DNA from 3 places in the Kineococcus aurantiacus genome. Region 3 is predicted to be linked to each of the others. Evidence: riboswitches for the same ligand, from Rfam matches in the RefSeq annotation. Region 3 holds a riboswitch; each other region holds the start of a gene.

Region 1 (5,160 bases), 320 kb from region 3:
CGCCGACGTGACGAGCATCGAGGCCGCCCGCTCGCGCATGGAGGTCCTCGGGGACATCGCCCGCGCCGGGTTCGCCCGCGGCATCGGGCCGGGCGTGTACGACATCCACTCCCCGCGGGTCCCGTCCACCGAGGAGGTCGTGAACCTGCTGCGCTCGGCCGTCGGGTCCGTGCCGGCCCGCCAGCTGTGGGTGAACCCCGACTGCGGGCTGAAGACCCGCGGCTACGCCGAGACGACGGAGTCGCTGCGCCACCTCGTGGAGGCCGCCCGCACCGTCCGCGCGGAACTGCCCGTCGGGTCGCCGGTCGCGAGCTGACGCCGGCCCGCCGCGGCGGGCCACCGGAACACCCTGCGGGCCGGGCACCGGCGGTGCCCGGCCCGCACGACCGCCCTCCCACCGGACGCCGGCCGGGTACCCACCACCGCGTCGAACCGAGCCCCGGCGGGTGGCGGCTGCCGGGGGCGCGGGGACGGGCCGACGACGTCGACTGGATCGTCCACACGGCGCAGCTGGCCGAGCGGGCCCGGTTCGACCTGTTCTTCTGCGAGGACGCCCTGACCGCGCCGCGGCCGGGGCACGACGGTCCCGTCCGGGCGGTCGAGCCGCTGACGCTGCTGGCGGCCGTGGCCCGCGGGACCCGGCACCTCGGTCTGGTGGCGACCGCGTCGACGACGTTCAGCGAGCCCTGCGACCTCGCCCGGCAGTTCGCGTCGCTGGACCGCATCAGCCACGGCCGGGCCGGCTGGAACGCCGTCACGAGCCAGTTCGCCGACGTGGTCGCGAACTTCGGGCCGGCGCGGTTCCCCGACCACGCGACCCGCTACCTGCGCGCGGCCGAGTTCGTCGACGTCGTCTGTACCGTCGCGCAGGACCCCACCGAGGGACGAGGTTTCCGGGAGCGCGTCCACGCCGCCGCCCGGGTGCACGGACGTGAACCGGAGCAGGTCCTCGTGTTCCCCGGTGTGCTGCCGGTCGTCGCGGCGACCCGCGCTGCGGCGCAGGAGGTGTGGGCGTAGCTGCAGGAGCTGCAGGACACGGTGGCCGGGTTGCGGCAGCTGTCGTGGCGTTCCGGGCTGGATCTCACGGGGGCCGACCCGGAGCAACCCGTGCGGGACCTGCCGCCCAGCTCCCTGGGACGCAGCCGCGTGGCGTTGCTGTTCGGGCCCGCGGCGCGGGCCGGCTGGACGCTGGGGGAACTGGCGCGGCACGCGGCGGCGACCAACGGCCACCGGCTCCTCGTCGGGTCCGCCGACGAGGTCGCGGACGACCTGCAGCACTGGTTCGAGCACGGGGCCGCGGACGGGTTCACCGTCATCCCCACGCACGTGCCGGCGGGGCTGGAGGCGTGCACCGACCTCGTGGTCCCGCGGTTGCAGGAGCGCGGGCTCTTCCGGCGCGAGTACGCGGCGGGCACGCTGCGGGGGAACCTGGGGCTGGGCTGAGGTCGTGCCGGGAACTGTCCGCGTCAGGACGCGGCGGGGACGAGCGGGGCGCGGCCCTGCGCCTGCGCCGGGGCCGGCACGAGCGGCCGGGACGGGAACTGCCGCCGCAGCACGGGGGCCACGTCGGTGGTGAACAGGTCCCAGTTCTCGCGGTGCTGCGCCTCGCTGAACCCGGAGCGGTCGAAGTGCAGCGCGGTCACCTCGTGCCCGAACCGGGCGTGGTAGCGGCCGACCTTGTCGACGACCTCCTCGGGGGAGCCGACGAGGGCGGAACTGCGGGCGAGGAAGTCCTCGAAGTCCTCCCACACCGCCGGGACACCGCTGCCGGCGAACGCCTTCTGGCGGGCCTCGAAGTGCGGCCGCCAGACCCGGCGCGCCTCCTGGGAGGTGCGGGCCACGAAGCTGCCCGCCGAACCCGCTCCCACGAGCGCGTCGGCCGGGTCGTGCCCGTGCGCGGCCCACCGTTCGCGGTAGTGCTCCACGAGCCGGGCGTACGTGTCGATCGGGTACGTGACGTTCGCCGAGAACAGCGGGTCCCCGGCCGCCGCGGCGACCTCGACCGACTCCTCGCTGGTCGCGCTGCCGTGCCAGATCCGCAGGTCGCGCTGGTAGGGGGCCGGCCAGGTCTCGGCCCGGTCCAGCGACGGCCTGAACCGGCCCTGCCAGGTGACCTGCTCCTCCCGCCACAACCGGCGGAACAGCTCGTACCCCTCGGCGTTGCGGTCCCACTGGTCGTCGGTCGTGACGTGGAACAGGTTCGCCTGCGCCGCGCCGTTGCCCTTGCCGACGATGAGTTCGAGGCGGCCGTCCGCGAGGTGGTCCAGGGTCGCGTAGTCCTCGTAGGCACGCACCGGGTCGAGCAGGCTGAGCGTCGTGACGGTCGTGAACAGCTTGATCCGCGACGTGCGGGCCGCGATGTTGGAGAGGACGACGGTGGGGGAGGAGGACAGGAACGGGCGCTCGTGCCGTTCCCCGACGCCGTAGGCGTCGAAACCCCACTGCTCGGCCAGGGTGGCGTTCTCGACCACCTCGGTGAAGCGCTCGTGCTGGGTCGGCCACACCCCCGTCACCGGGTCGGGGGTGTGGGTGATGAGGGTCATCGCGAGGAACTTCACGGGTCGGTTCTCCCGGTGTCGTGGAACGGCGGGCGGGGGATCCCGGCGGTGGCCTGGGCGGCAGTCGTGCCGGGGGACGTCGCGCCGCGGGGGCCCGCGGAGCACTGCCTTGCCCTGCGGGTTCCGCAGGACCGGGTCCTCACCCGGGGCACCCCACGCCGTGCGAGGGGGTTGCCGGCTGCCGAGCCGGGGCTTCGCGGCAGCACTCGTGACCTGTTCCGGAGCGTGGCACGCGGACGATCCCGGCGTCAACGACGGGTGGGGACGGGCGGGTCTTGAGGATCCGGTGCGCGGTCCCCTATGGTGGCAGGGCACACCATCCAGAGCGGCTGAGAGACCTGGCTCAGAGACGCCGCAGCAACCCCCCGGAGACGGGCGCGGGTGCTTCCGCCAGGACCGATGGAGGAGTTCTCGTGGACCGCACGTCCCACACCGCGATCTGGCGCCGCGTCGTCGACTTCTGCCTGACCGGTTCCTCCGGCTGTCGCTGACCAGCGCCCCCTGAGCGCGCGGGAGACGTTCCCGCGCGCCCGCGCACCGCACGCCTCCGGCCGGTGCGCACCTCCGCCGTTCCCCCAGCCTGGAGCCCCTTTGCGCACCCGCACGCCCCTGTCCGCCCTCACCCTCGCCGGCCTCCTCGTCCTCACCGCGTGCAGCGGCGGGCAGAGCAGCGCGCAGAACCCCGCGGACGCCACGCCCGTGGACGGTGGGAACCTCACCTTCGCCATCTCCGTCGACTCCGGCTGCATCGACCCGCAGCAGGTCGGCAACAACGACGCGCTGAACATCGGCCGCCAGCTCGTGGACTCCCTCACCGTGCAGGACCTCGACGGGAAGATCCAGCCGTGGCTGGCGCAGTCGTGGGAGGTCAGCCCCGACGCCACCACCTTCACGTTCCACCTGCGGCAGGGGGCGACGTTCTCCGACGGGACCCCCGTGGACTCCGCGGCGGTCAAGGCGAACCTCGACGGGATCGTGGCGCTGGGGGCGAAGGCCTCCCTGGGGTCGACCTACCTGCAGGGGTACACCGGGACGCAGACGCCGGACCCGCAGACGGCGGTCGTGACGTTCTCGGCGCCCAGCGCGCAGTTCCTGCAGGCGACCTCCACGATGTCGCTGGGCCTGTTGTCGGTGCCGACCACCACGGCCGACCCCGCGACCCGCTGCGACGGGAGCACCCTCGTGGGGTCGGGGCCGTTCACGGTGGGCAGCTACACCAAGGACGACAAGACGGTGCTGGACAAGCGCAAGGGCTACGACTGGGCGCCGACGGGCTCGAAGCACTCCGGGGAGGCCCACTTGGACTCGATCACCTACCAGGTCGTCCCCGAGGCCAGCGTCCGCACCGGGTCGCTGCAGTCGAAGCAGATCGACGCCACCACCGGCATCGCCTCCCAGGACCTGCCGCAGTTCGACGGCAACGGGTTCTGGACGCAGCGCCGCGCGAACCCGGGGATCCCGTACAACTTCTTCCCCAACGAGTCCCGGCCGATCTTCTCCGACGAGCGCGTCCGGCAGGCCTTCTCCAAGGCCATCGACCGCGAGCAGCTCGTCAGCATCCTCAACCCCGACGACGTCGCGGTCAGCTCGGCGCTGTCGGCCTCGACGCCCGCGGCCCCCGACGACTCCGCCGCCCTGGCCCTCGACGTCGACGGTGCGAACGCGCTGCTCGACCAGGCCGGCTGGGTCGAGGGGGCGGACGGGATCCGGGAGAAGGACGGCCGCAAGCTCACCGTCACCGTCACGTTCTGGCAGTCGACCACCGCCGTCCTGGAACTGGTCCAGCAGCAGGTGCGCGCGGTCGGCATCGACCTCCAGCTCAAGCAGGGCACCACGGCCGAGACGACCGCGCTGCAGAACTCCGGCGACTGCGACGTCCTGTTCTACAACCTCACCCGGTCCGACCCGGACGTGCTGCGGACGATCTTCTCGACCGAGACGCGCAACGTGAACCACCGCGCGCACAGCCAGGTCGACGACCTGCTCACCCAGCAGGCCGCCACCCCCGACACCGCCCAGCGCGCCCAGCTCGTGGCGCAGGCCTCGAAGCTGCTCGTGGAGGACGCCCACTCGATCCCCCTCTTCGAGCTGTCCACCGTCATCGCCGCCCACGACGACGTGCACGACCTGCAGTTCGAGGGTTCCTCGCGGTTGTGGTTCTACGACGCCTGGAAGCAGTCGTGACGGGTTACGTCGCCCGCCGGCTGGGGCAGGCCGTCGTCGTCCTCTGGGCGGCCTACACCGTGACGTTCGTCATCCTCTACCTGCTGCCCAGCGACCCCGTCGAGATCATGCTCGCCGGCGGTCAGGGCGGGGAGCAGTCCACCGTCGACCCGGCCCAGGTCGCCGCCCTGCGCGCCGAGCACGGCCTCGACGACCCGCTGCCGGTGCAGTACGCCCACGCGCTGTGGAGGACGCTGCACCTGGACCTCGGCGCCTCCATCCAGAACGGCGCGCCGGTGACCTCCCAGATCGGGCAGGCGCTGCCGCAGACGGCGCTGCTGACCGCGTCGGCCCTCGCCCTCGCCCTCGTCCTGGGGGTCGGGACCGCGTTCCTGTCGACCTGGACGCGCTGGGCGTGGGTGCGCACGCTGCTGCTGGC
Region 2 (5,160 bases), 350 kb from region 3:
CGAGCAAGCCCCAGTCGGAGGCCGGCGGCGGGTCGCCGTAGCCGAGGAAGGCCAGGCCGGCGATCACGAGGACGGACAGGCCGAACTGCAGCACGGCCAGGGCCAGTACCGTGCGGGAGGCGTTGGGCAGCACGTGCCGCAGCAGCACGTGCGTGCGCGAGCCGCCCTGCAGGAAGGAGGCCTCGACGAACACCGACCGCCGCGTCTTGAGGACCTCCGAGCGCATGACGCGGGCGAAGACCGCGACGGCGGAGACGCCGGTGGCGATGGCGGCGTTGATGGTCTGGAACCCCAGCGAGCTGACGACGATGACGGCCAGCAGGAAGCTGGGGATGGCCAGCAGGACGTCGACGACGCGGGCCAGGACCACGTCGACGAGGCCGCCGAGGAACCCGGCGAGCAGCCCGACGAGCCCGCCGACGACGACGCCGATGCCGACGGCCACGAGCGCGCTCGTGACCGAGCTGGCCGTCCCGTGCACGACGCGGGAGAACTCGTCGCGGCCCAGGTGGTCGGTGCCGAACCAGTGCGCGGCGCTGGGACCCAGGAGCTTGTCGGCCGTGACGCCGTTGACGGGGTCCTGGTGGGTGAACAGGCCCGGGGCCAGCGACCAGGCCACGACGACGGCGAGCACGAGGAAGGACAGGACGACGGTCGGCGGGACGCGGAACGCCGAGCCGCGGGTGATCGCCGGGGTCTGCGCCCGGGTGGCCGTGATGGTGCCGCTCATGCCGGGCTCAGCTCCTCGCGGGGGACGACCGTGCTGCGGGGGGTGCGGACCCGGGGGTCCAGCAGGGGGTAGACGAGGTCGGCGACGAGGTTCACCACGACGAACACGACGGCGGCCAGCGACACGACGGCCTGCAGCACGGGCAGGTCCTGCGTCGTCACCGACGACTCCACGAGGCTGCCGACGCCGGCGCGCCCGAAGATCGTCTCGGTGATGAGGGCGCCGCCCAGCAGTTCCCCGACGGTCAGGGCCAGGACCGTGACCACGGGCAGCGAACTGGGCCGCAGCAGGTGCCGCAGCAGCAGCCGGCCCCGGCCGAGCCCGCGCGAGCGGGCCACCGCGGCGTACTCCTGCCGCGACTCGTGGTCCAGCCCGGCGATGAGCACCTCAGCCAGCTGCGCCGAGACGGGGATCCCCAGCGCCACCGCCGCGAACGTCGTCGCCCACGCCGAGTCGGGTTCGATGATGCGGAACAGGCTCAGCTGGAGCGCGAACACGTGGATGAGCACGAGGCCGATGACGAAGTTCGGCACCGACAGGAACAGCGACGGCAGCGAGCGCAGCACGCCCTGGCCGGCGCCGCGGGGCAGGACCTGGGTGCCCACGGCGATGGCGGCGGCCAGGACGACGGCGACCACGAGGGCTGCGCCGGCGAGGGTCAGCGTCGAGGGCAGCACCTCCAGCAGCGACTCCGACACCGGCCGGTTGCTGCGCAGCGACACCCCGAGGTCACCGGTGAGGAACCGCGACAGCGACTCCCACAGCTGCACCGGCACGGGCCGGTCGAGCCCGTAGTAGGAGACGATGCGCGCGATCTGGTCCTCGGTGAACCCGTTCTCGGGGTTGCGCAGCGTGTTCGTGACCGGGTCCCCGGGCAGCACGCTGATGACGACGAACGTCGCGACGTACGCCAGCAGGACGACGACGACGGCCTGGCCGACGCGCCGGGCGGCGAAACCCGGGTACCCGCGCACGGCTCAGCCCTCGAGGTGGGCGGTGTAGAAGTTCGCGTACGCCACCCCGTTGTAGCTGACGCCCTTGAGGTCGGGGCGGGAGGCGTAGATGCGCTGGACGATCTGCTCCAGCGGGATGAACAGCCCCTGCTCCAGGACGTACTGCTGCAGCTGGTCGACCGAGGTGGTGCGGGCGTCCTCGTCGACCGCGCCCGCGACGTCGTCGCGCAGCTGGTTCAGCGTCTGGTCGCTCTCGCCGAGGCCGAACCAGTCCTCGCCCTTGTTGGCGCTGGTGAGGATGCTGGCGACGGTGCCGACGTCGATGAAGCTGCGGGTCACCTCGTAGTTCGACAGGGTCTTGTTGCCGGTGACCCGCTGGCCGTAGGTCACGACGTCGAAGGTCTGCAGGTCGACGGTGAAGCCGACCGCGCCGAGCTGCTGGGCGACGAGCTCGTCGATCGCCTGCGACGTGACGAGGTAGGGGTTGGGGAACAGCGTGACCGCCAGCGGCTGGCCGTCCTTGCTGCGCTTGCCGTCCGCCCCGGCCACCCAGCCGGCCTGGTCCAGCAGCGCCTTTGCCTTCGCGGCGTCGTGGGTGAACTCGGCGGAGTGGTCGGTCGCCTCGGGCACGTTGGACTGGATGAAGGACTCCGCCTTCTTCCAGTCGCTGGTGTAGACGGTGGAGAGGATCTCGTCGCGGTCGACGGCGTGCTGGAAGGCCTGGCGGACGAGGACGTCGGTGAAGGGCGCGACGGACGCGTTGAGCCGGTAGCCGTGGACGAACCCCAGGTAGCGCGGCGTGGCGACGGTGAACCCGGCCCCCTTGAGGCCGTCGAGCTCCTGCGGCGTGGCGTTGAAGACGACGTCGGCCTGGTTGGACTGCAGGCTCGCGGTGCGCAGCGAGCTCTCCTTGACGATCTTGTACGTGATGGTGTCGAGGGTGGCGGCGTCGGTCTTGCCGAGGGCCTGCGGTCCCCAGGCGTAGTCGGCGCGCTTGGTGAGGACGACGTTGTCGCCCTCCTTCCAGCTCTTCACGGTGAACGGGCCGGAGCCGCTGACCTGGGAGAGGTCGGCCTGGCCCTCGGTCGGCAGGGCGATCGTCTTGGGGGAGATGAGGATCGACCCGTGGTACCCCAGCGTGGGGATGAACCCCAGGGTCGGGGCGCTGAACTCGACGACGACGGTCGAGGCGTCGGCGGCTGAGGCCTGCAGGTACGTCTTGGGGAACAGGCCGATCGGGTTGACGCCCTTGTCGGCCTGGCCCTTGGCCCAGTAGTCGAGGTTCGCCACGACGGCCGCGGCGTCCAGGGCGGTGCCGTCGGAGAACGTCACGCCGCTCTTGAGGTGGAGCGTGAACTCGGTGGCGTTCTCGTTCTGCTCCCACTTCTCCGCCAGCCACGGGGTCACCTCCCCCTCGCCGTCGACGTACACGAGCTTGTCGGTGACGTGCCCCCAGACGTTCCCCTGGAAGCTGGAGATGGCGCTGTTGTCGGGGATCCAGGTGTCGCCGAGGGAGTCGATGAGGAAGACGATGTCGCCCCCCTGCTTCGCCTTCCCGGAGCCCGACGCGGAGTCCGCGCCCGACGCGCCGCCGCCGCAGGCGGACAGCAGGGTCCCGACGGCTCCCGCTCCCAGGGCGGCGGAGACCGTGCGGCGGGACGGGTGGTGCTTGTCGGCTCCGGTGCCGGACGTGCTGCTGGACATGGGGACGTGGCTCCTCGGACGTGCGGGGTGGACCGCCCGGGGTGTCTCCGGCGCGGCGGGGAGGGTGCTGGCCGCGGCCGGTCGCCGGTCCGCGGTGGGGGCTCAGCGCCGGGGTGGGAGCGCGCTGGACTGGCGCAACAGGTCGACGTGGCGACGTGTCGTCAGGAACAGCGGGGACCGCATCAGGTTTCCTCCATCGGTCCTGGCGGTAGCACCTTCCCGAAGGAGGTTGCTGCGGCGTCGTCGAGCCAGGTCTCTCAGCCGCTCTGGATGGTGGTGGGAGCGTGGCAGAGTTCTCAGCCGTCGTCAATCTCCCGCCCGCCCCGGTGTGCGATGGTGTTCCCCCCACCGCACCCGTGACGACCCCGGGTGCTCCAGGTCCCCACCCGATCGGAGAAACCCATGACGACCGAACTGCTCCCCGACGTCCTGACGGGCCCGCTGGCCGAGCTCGACGCCGCGCTCCCGGGTGCCGTGGACGTCCGGTTCGCCGCGCACGAGGTGACGGACCGGTCCCGCGTCGACGCCCCCGCGGGGGTCCTGGCCGTCGTCCGCCCCGCCGACGTCGAGGGCGTCCAGGCGGTGCTGCGCTGGGCCACCCGGCACCGGGTGCCGGTGGTGCCGCGCGGGGCCGGAACGGGGTTGTCGGGCGGAGCGGTCGGGGTGGCCGGCGGGATCGTGCTGTCCACCGAGCGGCTGGACCGGATCCTCGAGATCGCCCCCGCCGACCAGGTGGCCCGGGTCGAACCCGGCGTGCTGGGCGCCGACCTCGACGCCGCGCTCGCGCCGCTGGGGTTGCGCTACGCCCCGGACCCGGCGAGCTGGCGCGTCTCCAGCATCGGCGGCAACGTCGCCACCAACGCCGGGGGGTTGCGGTGCGCCAAGTACGGCGTCACCCGCGAGTCGGTGCTGGCCCTCGACGTGGTGCTGGCCGACGGGACCCTCGTCTCGACGGGGCACCGCTCCATCAAGGGGGTCACCGGGCTGGACCTCGTGGGGCTGTTCACGGGCTCGGAGGGGACGCTCGGGGTCGTCGTGGGCATCACCGTGCGGCTGCGGCCCCGGCCGGTCCGGGAGGAGACCGTCGCGGCCTGGTTCGACTCCGTCGACGCGGCCGCGCAGGGCCTGCTGGCGATCACGGCGGGGACGGCGCGACCGGCCGTCGTCGAGCTGCTGGACGGCCCCACGCTGGGCGACGTCGACGCCCACTCGGGCACGTCCCTGGCCGCCCACGGCGACGCGCTGCTGCTCGTGCAGACCGACGGGCACGGGGCCGAGGCCGAGGCGGCCGAGGTGGAGGCGGCGCTGGCCGGGGCCGGGGGGCGCACCCGCCGCCTGCACGGCGACGACGCGGAGTTCCACTGGGAGCTGCGCCGGACCGGCCGTGGTCCGCTGGAGGACGAGCTGGCCGTGGGCGAGGACGTCGCGGTCCCGCTCTCGCGCATCGGGCAGTTCCACCGGGAGATCACCAGGATCGGTGCGGCGCACGGGGTCTCGGTGCGCGCGGTGGCCCACGCCGGGGACGGGAACTTCCACCCGCTGCTGTTCGCCGACGAGGTCCCCGGTGCCGCCGAGCGCCTGGAGGCGGCCGCCGACGAGGTGGTCGCGACGGCGCTGCGCCTGGGCGGGACCATCAGCGGCGAGCACGGCATCGGCACGGCCAAGCAGCGGTGGCTGGCCGACGAGCTCGCCCCGCGCGTGCGCGAGCTGCAGGCCGGCATCAAGGCCGTGTTCGACCCGCTGGGCCTGCTCAACCCGGGCAAGGCCCTGTGA
Region 3 (5,160 bases):
CGTCGAGATCCCCGACGTCGGGTCCTGGTAGGCCTCCTTGAAGATCGTCCAGTCGCGGCGGTCGGGGAAGCTCGTGAGCTTGACGTCGCCCGGGCCGGACCGGACGGTCGGCTGGGTGAACAGGTCCTCCCCCGTCACCTCCAGGCCGGCGACGCGCTGGAAGGAGTACGACCACCAGGCGCCGTAGTCGACCGCGCTGGACATCGCCTTGCCGTACTCGCCGTCGCCGACGATCGTCACCCCGAGGTCCTCCTGCCGCTGCACGAGGTCGACGACGGCGCGGGTGAGCAGCGCCTCGAACTCGGGCGTGCGCTCGAGGGTGAAACCGTCCTCGGCGACCCGCCGGGCCTCGTTGGCGGCGATGAGCTCGGGGGTGCGCGGCAGGCTGCCGGCGTGGGAGACGGGGATCTGCTGCTGCGACAAGGGTGTTCTCCGTTCGGGTGGTTCAGGCGAGGGCGCGGGTGAGGTCGTCGAGCAGGTCGTCGGGGTCCTCCAGACCCACGGACAACCGCAGCACGCCGTCGGTCAGGCCGATGGCGGCACGACCCTGCGGCCCCAGCCGCCGGTGCGTCGTGGTGGCGGGGTGGGTGGCCAGCGACTTGGTGTCGCCGAGGTTGTTGGAGATGTCCACGACCCGCAGGGCGTCGAGGACCTCGAAGGCGCGTTCCTTGCCGCGCCCGGCGGGGGCGTCGAGCTCGAAGGTCACGATGGTGCCGCCGAGGTCCATCTGGCGCTTCGCCAGGTCGAACTGCGGGTGGCTGGGCAGCAGGGGGTAGCGGGCCCAGCGGACGCCGGGCTGCTGCTCGAGGTGCTCGGCGATCCGCAGCGCGCTGGCCGCCGAGTGCCGGACCCGCAGGCCCAGGGTCTCCAGCCCCTTGGCCAGGGTCCAGGCGTTGAACGGGCTGAGGGTGGGGCCGGTGTGCCGGGTGAGTTCCCGGAACCGGCCGCCGATGAACTCCTCGGTGCCCAGCACCGCACCGCCCATGACCCGGCCCTGGCCGTCGATGTGCTTGGTGGCCGAGTACACGACGACGTCGGCCCCGAACCGCAGCGGGTGCTGGCCCACGGGCGAGGCGAACGCGTTGTCGACCACGACCGCGGCGCCCGCGGCGTGGGCCAGCTCGGTGACCGCCTCGATGTCGACGAGGGTCTGCATGGGGTTGGCGGGCGTCTCGAAGAACACGGCCTGGGTGGGCACGGCGAGCGCCTGCTCCCACTGGGTGAGGTCCTCGCCGTCGACGAAGACCGTCTCGACGCCCCAGCGGGGCAGGATCTCGTCGAGGATGACGAAGCAGGACCCGAAGAGGCTGCGCGCGGCGACGACCCGGTCCCCGGCGCCCAGCAGCGCGGCCAGGGCGTAGAACACCGCGGACATCCCGCTGGCCAGCCCGTAGCAGGCCTGCGCGCCCTCCATGAGCCGCAGCCGCTCGGTGAACACCGACACCGTCGGGTTGCCGTAGCGGGAGTAGACGTACCGGTCGACGTCACCGGAGAAGGCGGCCTCGGCGTCGGCGGCGGACCCGTAGACGTAGCCGGACGTGAGGTACATCGCCTCGGCGGTCTCCTCGAACTGCGAGCGGGCCAGGCCGCCGCGGACGGCCGTGGTGTCCGGCCGCCAGTCCCGCGCGTCGCTCACGACGTCTCCCCCGCTCGCTCCGTCGCGGTGCCCGTGGCGCCGCCTTCCCCCGGATCCGCGCGACGACTCCGTCGGCGCGTCTCCTCGGTCCAGGCAGCGCCGCACCGCGTGTCGCTCACGACTGCTTCCAGGGCAGGCCCGCGGCGCGCCAGCCGACCGCGCCGCGGTGGCCCTCGGCGTCCAGCGGCCCCTCGAAGCCGTCCAGGACGTTGTAGCTCGGCGCGATGCCGGCCGCCGTGGCCGCCTCGGCCGCGGCGACCGAGCGCTGCCCGGACCGGCACAGGAAGACGACCTTGCGGCCGGACCCGGGCGTGAGGCCGGCCGCGGCCAGGTCGGCGAGGAAGCGCTCGGGGTCCACCGGCAGCCACGACACGAGCGTGGGCTCGGCGCCCAGGCCCGTGGGGACCCCCACGAACCGCCACTCGGCGTCGGTGCGGACGTCGACCAGGACCGCGTCCGGGTCGTCCCGGACGAGCTCGAAGGCCTCACGCGGGGTGAGGTCGCCGGCGTGACCCACTGTTCCTCCCATCGGTCCTGGCATGAGCACCCCTCGCGGGGTTGCTGCGGCGTCGACGAGCCAGGTCTCTCGGCCGCTCTGGATGGTCCGCCCACCCTAGGGCATGGCGGAGGGCCCCGGGGCCGGGCCGGGGAGGAGGCTCAGAGGAAGCGGTGCATGACGTGCAGGCCGACGTACCCGTGCTCGGGGTGGTCGAAGGCCTGCGGGACGGTCCCGACGATCGCGAAGCCCAGCGACGTCCACAGCGCGACGGCCGCGGTGTTGGTCTCGACGACGGCGTTGAACTGCACCGCCAGGTACCCCTGCGCGCGGGCCCACGCCAGCACGTGCTCGCCCAGGGCGCGCCCGACCCCGCGCCCGCGCGCGGCGGGGGACACCATGAAGCTGGCCGTCGCCACGTGGGCCCCGCCGCCGGGGCGGACGGGCCCGCACTTGGCCGTCCCGAGCACCTCCTCCTCCCCCGTCCCGTCCCCCGTGCCGTCGTCCGTGCCGTCGTCCTCGACGGCCACGAAGGTCGCCCACGGCGGCGGCTGCACCCACAGGTCGCGGGCCCGCTGCGAGGTCAGTCCCTGCGGCAGGGCGTAGGTCTCCCCGTCGGCGACGACCTCGTCGAAGAAGGGCCAGACGCGGGCCCAGTCGGTCTCGGCGTACTCGCGGATCTGCACCCCGGCACCGTAGCCGGGGCGGGCCGCGGGGCCGCCGCCTCAGCCGGGGGCGAACTCGTTGAACGCCTCGTGGCCCGGGCGCACGGTGCCGTCGGCGTCGAGGAAGTGCAGCCACTCCGGGTGCCCCACGGGCCCGTGGGTGTCGCGGTGCAGGTCGGCGACGCCGCTGTGGTGCAGGGCGTGCACGGTGTACCCGATCCCCCGCTCCCGCAGCCGGGACAGCGTGTAGCGCATGACCTCGACGTGCTTGGCGTCGTCGCGGGCGCCCCAGACGGTCTCGCTGGCGTACAGGTCCTTGCCGGCCGAGCGGGCGAGGGCGACGCACTCGTCGAGGTAGGCCTCGAAACCCTCGTGGGTGTGCACGTCCGTCTCCGGGCCGATGCCCTGCCACATCCAGTACGGGTGGAAACCCAGGACGTCGCTGACCGGTTCGGTGGCCCGCAGCGCGGCCACGTCGGCGTAGTTGCCCACCGTCAGCGGCTGCCGGGCCCCGGCGGCCAGGACCACGCCCCGGCACCACCGCAGCCAGCGCAGCTCGGCGGTGCGCAGCGGGCTGTCCTCGTCGTGGACGTAGGCGCCCATGAGGGGTTCGTTGCACAGGTCCCACGCCCAGACCCGCTCGTCGTCGGCGTGGGCGGTGACGACGTCGAGGAGGTAGCGCCGGAAGATCCGCTGCACGGGGGCGACGTCGGGGCCGTCGGCGAGGGGGTCGGCGAACAGGTCGTCGGTGCGGCTCCAGGCGCTGGCGTGCGGCAGGAGGTGGTCCAGCGGGACCCCGCCGAAGTCGCACACCGGGTCGCGCCAGCGGTTGAACAGGACGGGCACCACCGCGATGCCGTGCGCGGCGAACACCCCCAGCCCGGCGTCGAGGTTGGCCAGGAACCGCCCGGGGTCGCGCTGGAACGCCTCGTGCGACAGCCACCAGCGGGCGGTGTTCCAGCCGGGGAACGCGGCCTTGCCGCGGGCCACCTCGACGGCCATCAGCCCGTGGTCGTGGTGCTGCCACAGGTCCAGGCCCGAGGTGCCCCAGGAACCGGCGTAGTTGAAGCCGTGGACCTCCCGGGTCGGGCGGCGGGTCACCGGCCGGTCCCCGCGGCCAGCCGCACCTCGAGGGCGGCCGCCGTGCCGTCCAGGCGCACCCCGGCGCGGGCGCCGCCCGCCGACACCTCGTACTCGCCCCGGAAGCCGTGGACCGCGAGGCGGCCGTCCGCGTCGGTCCGCACGGTGGTGGGGGCGACCCACCACTGCCCCTTCACCAGCGCGTGCACCGCGTCGTAGGCGGGTTTGCGGGTCCCGTCGGCCCGGACGAGGCCGACGGGGGCGCCGAGCCAGGTGGTCGCGTCGGTCAGGCCCCAGTAGTTGAACGCCTGCACCGACGGGTGCGCCACGAGGGTGCTCAGGTGCCGGACGAGCTCGTCGGCCTGCCGCTGCTCCCCCTCGGGGGTGGAGGGCCAGTGGTCGACCTGGTGGTCGTTGAGGTCGCCGACCGAGGCGGGCATGAGGTCGCCGGAGACCAGCGTGTTCTCGGTGAAGTGCAGCGGCAGGCCGAACCGGGAGAACCGGGCCAGCACGTCGTGGGTCCGCTCCTCGCCCCAGTAGCCCTTGTGCATGTGGCTCTGCAGGCCGAGCGCGTCGATGCCGACACCGGCCTCCAGCGCCTCCTCGACGACCCTCTCGTAGGCGGGCGACATGTCGAAGTCGTTGAGCAGCAACGTCGCGGCGGGGTTCGCCGCCCGGGCCTCCCCGAACGCCACCGCCAGGGTGGCGGTGCGGCCGAGTTCGCGGGCGACCCGGGTCAGGCCGTTGTCGTACTTGTCGTACACCGGCATGATGACCGACTCGTTGACGACGTCCCAGGTGTCGACGAGCCCGGCCAGACCGCCCACCTCGCGCCGGATCCGGGCCCGCTGGGCCTCGACGACCTCGGCGGTGCTCAGGTCCAGCAGCCAGTCCGGCGCCGCCGTGTGCCAGGTCAGCGGGTGCCCCTTGACGAGCACGCCGCGGTCGGCGAACCACCGGGCGGTCTTCACCAGGCGGTCGGTCGCCGGCCGGCCCCGGACCGGCTCGAACTCACCCCAGTAGAACGGCAGGGTCGTGGCGTTGAACAGCCCGAACCACGCCTCGGCGAGCGCGTCGACCTGGTCGGCGGGCGCGGACGCCCCGAAGAACGACGACGCGCCGTCGAGGTCCTCCCCGCCGGCGTGGGCGACGAAGTCGAAGCCGATGCAGCCGAAGAGGAACTCGTGGTTCCGCTGGGCGAGGGTCACCTCGCGGTCGGCCAGCGGGGCGCCGTCGGGGCCCAGGACGGTGACCGTGGCCGCGGCGAGGCGGTGGGCCAGTTC

The links. Region 3 has a riboswitch for S-adenosylmethionine ahead of BJ968_RS04300 (rhodanese-like domain-containing protein). Riboswitches for the same ligand answer to the same signal wherever they lie in the genome.
Region 1: it holds a riboswitch for S-adenosylmethionine, as region 3 does, so the genes downstream of both, BJ968_RS05835 (ABC transporter substrate-binding protein) here and BJ968_RS04300 (rhodanese-like domain-containing protein) in region 3, are expected to answer to the same signal.
Region 2: it holds a riboswitch for S-adenosylmethionine, as region 3 does, so the genes downstream of both, BJ968_RS27155 (putative leader peptide) here and BJ968_RS04300 (rhodanese-like domain-containing protein) in region 3, are expected to answer to the same signal.

The regions. Positions count from the first base shown of each region.
Region 1 covers NZ_JACCBB010000001.1:1,217,717-1,222,876, reverse strand. Annotated here, with positions in the region: gene metE (5-methyltetrahydropteroyltriglutamate--homocysteine S-methyltransferase) at 1-316, shown strand, start outside; gene BJ968_RS05850 (LLM class flavin-dependent oxidoreductase) at 370-1,017, shown strand; gene BJ968_RS05845 (LLM class oxidoreductase) at 1,108-1,443, shown strand; gene BJ968_RS05840 (LLM class flavin-dependent oxidoreductase) at 1,467-2,558, opposite strand; SAM riboswitch class IV at 2,659-2,772, opposite strand; SAM riboswitch class I at 2,872-2,964, shown strand; gene BJ968_RS05835 (ABC transporter substrate-binding protein) at 3,150-4,742, shown strand; gene BJ968_RS05830 (ABC transporter permease subunit) at 4,739-5,160, shown strand, end outside.
Region 2 covers NZ_JACCBB010000001.1:1,251,309-1,256,468, reverse strand. Annotated here, with positions in the region: gene BJ968_RS05985 (ABC transporter permease) at 1-730, opposite strand, end outside; gene BJ968_RS26380 (ABC transporter permease subunit) at 727-1,704, opposite strand; gene BJ968_RS05975 (ABC transporter substrate-binding protein) at 1,708-3,387, opposite strand; gene BJ968_RS27155 (putative leader peptide) at 3,490-3,570, opposite strand; SAM riboswitch class I at 3,578-3,664, opposite strand; gene BJ968_RS05970 (FAD-binding oxidoreductase) at 3,790-5,160, shown strand.
Region 3 covers NZ_JACCBB010000001.1:898,968-904,127, forward strand. Annotated here, with positions in the region: gene BJ968_RS04290 (cobalamin-independent methionine synthase II family protein) at 1-423, opposite strand, end outside; gene BJ968_RS04295 (O-succinylhomoserine sulfhydrylase) at 446-1,636, opposite strand; gene BJ968_RS04300 (rhodanese-like domain-containing protein) at 1,752-2,153, opposite strand; SAM riboswitch class I at 2,159-2,242, opposite strand; gene BJ968_RS04305 (GNAT family N-acetyltransferase) at 2,294-2,818, opposite strand; gene BJ968_RS04310 (glycoside hydrolase 5 family protein) at 2,858-3,898, opposite strand; gene BJ968_RS04315 (endo-1,4-beta-xylanase) at 3,895-5,160, opposite strand, start outside.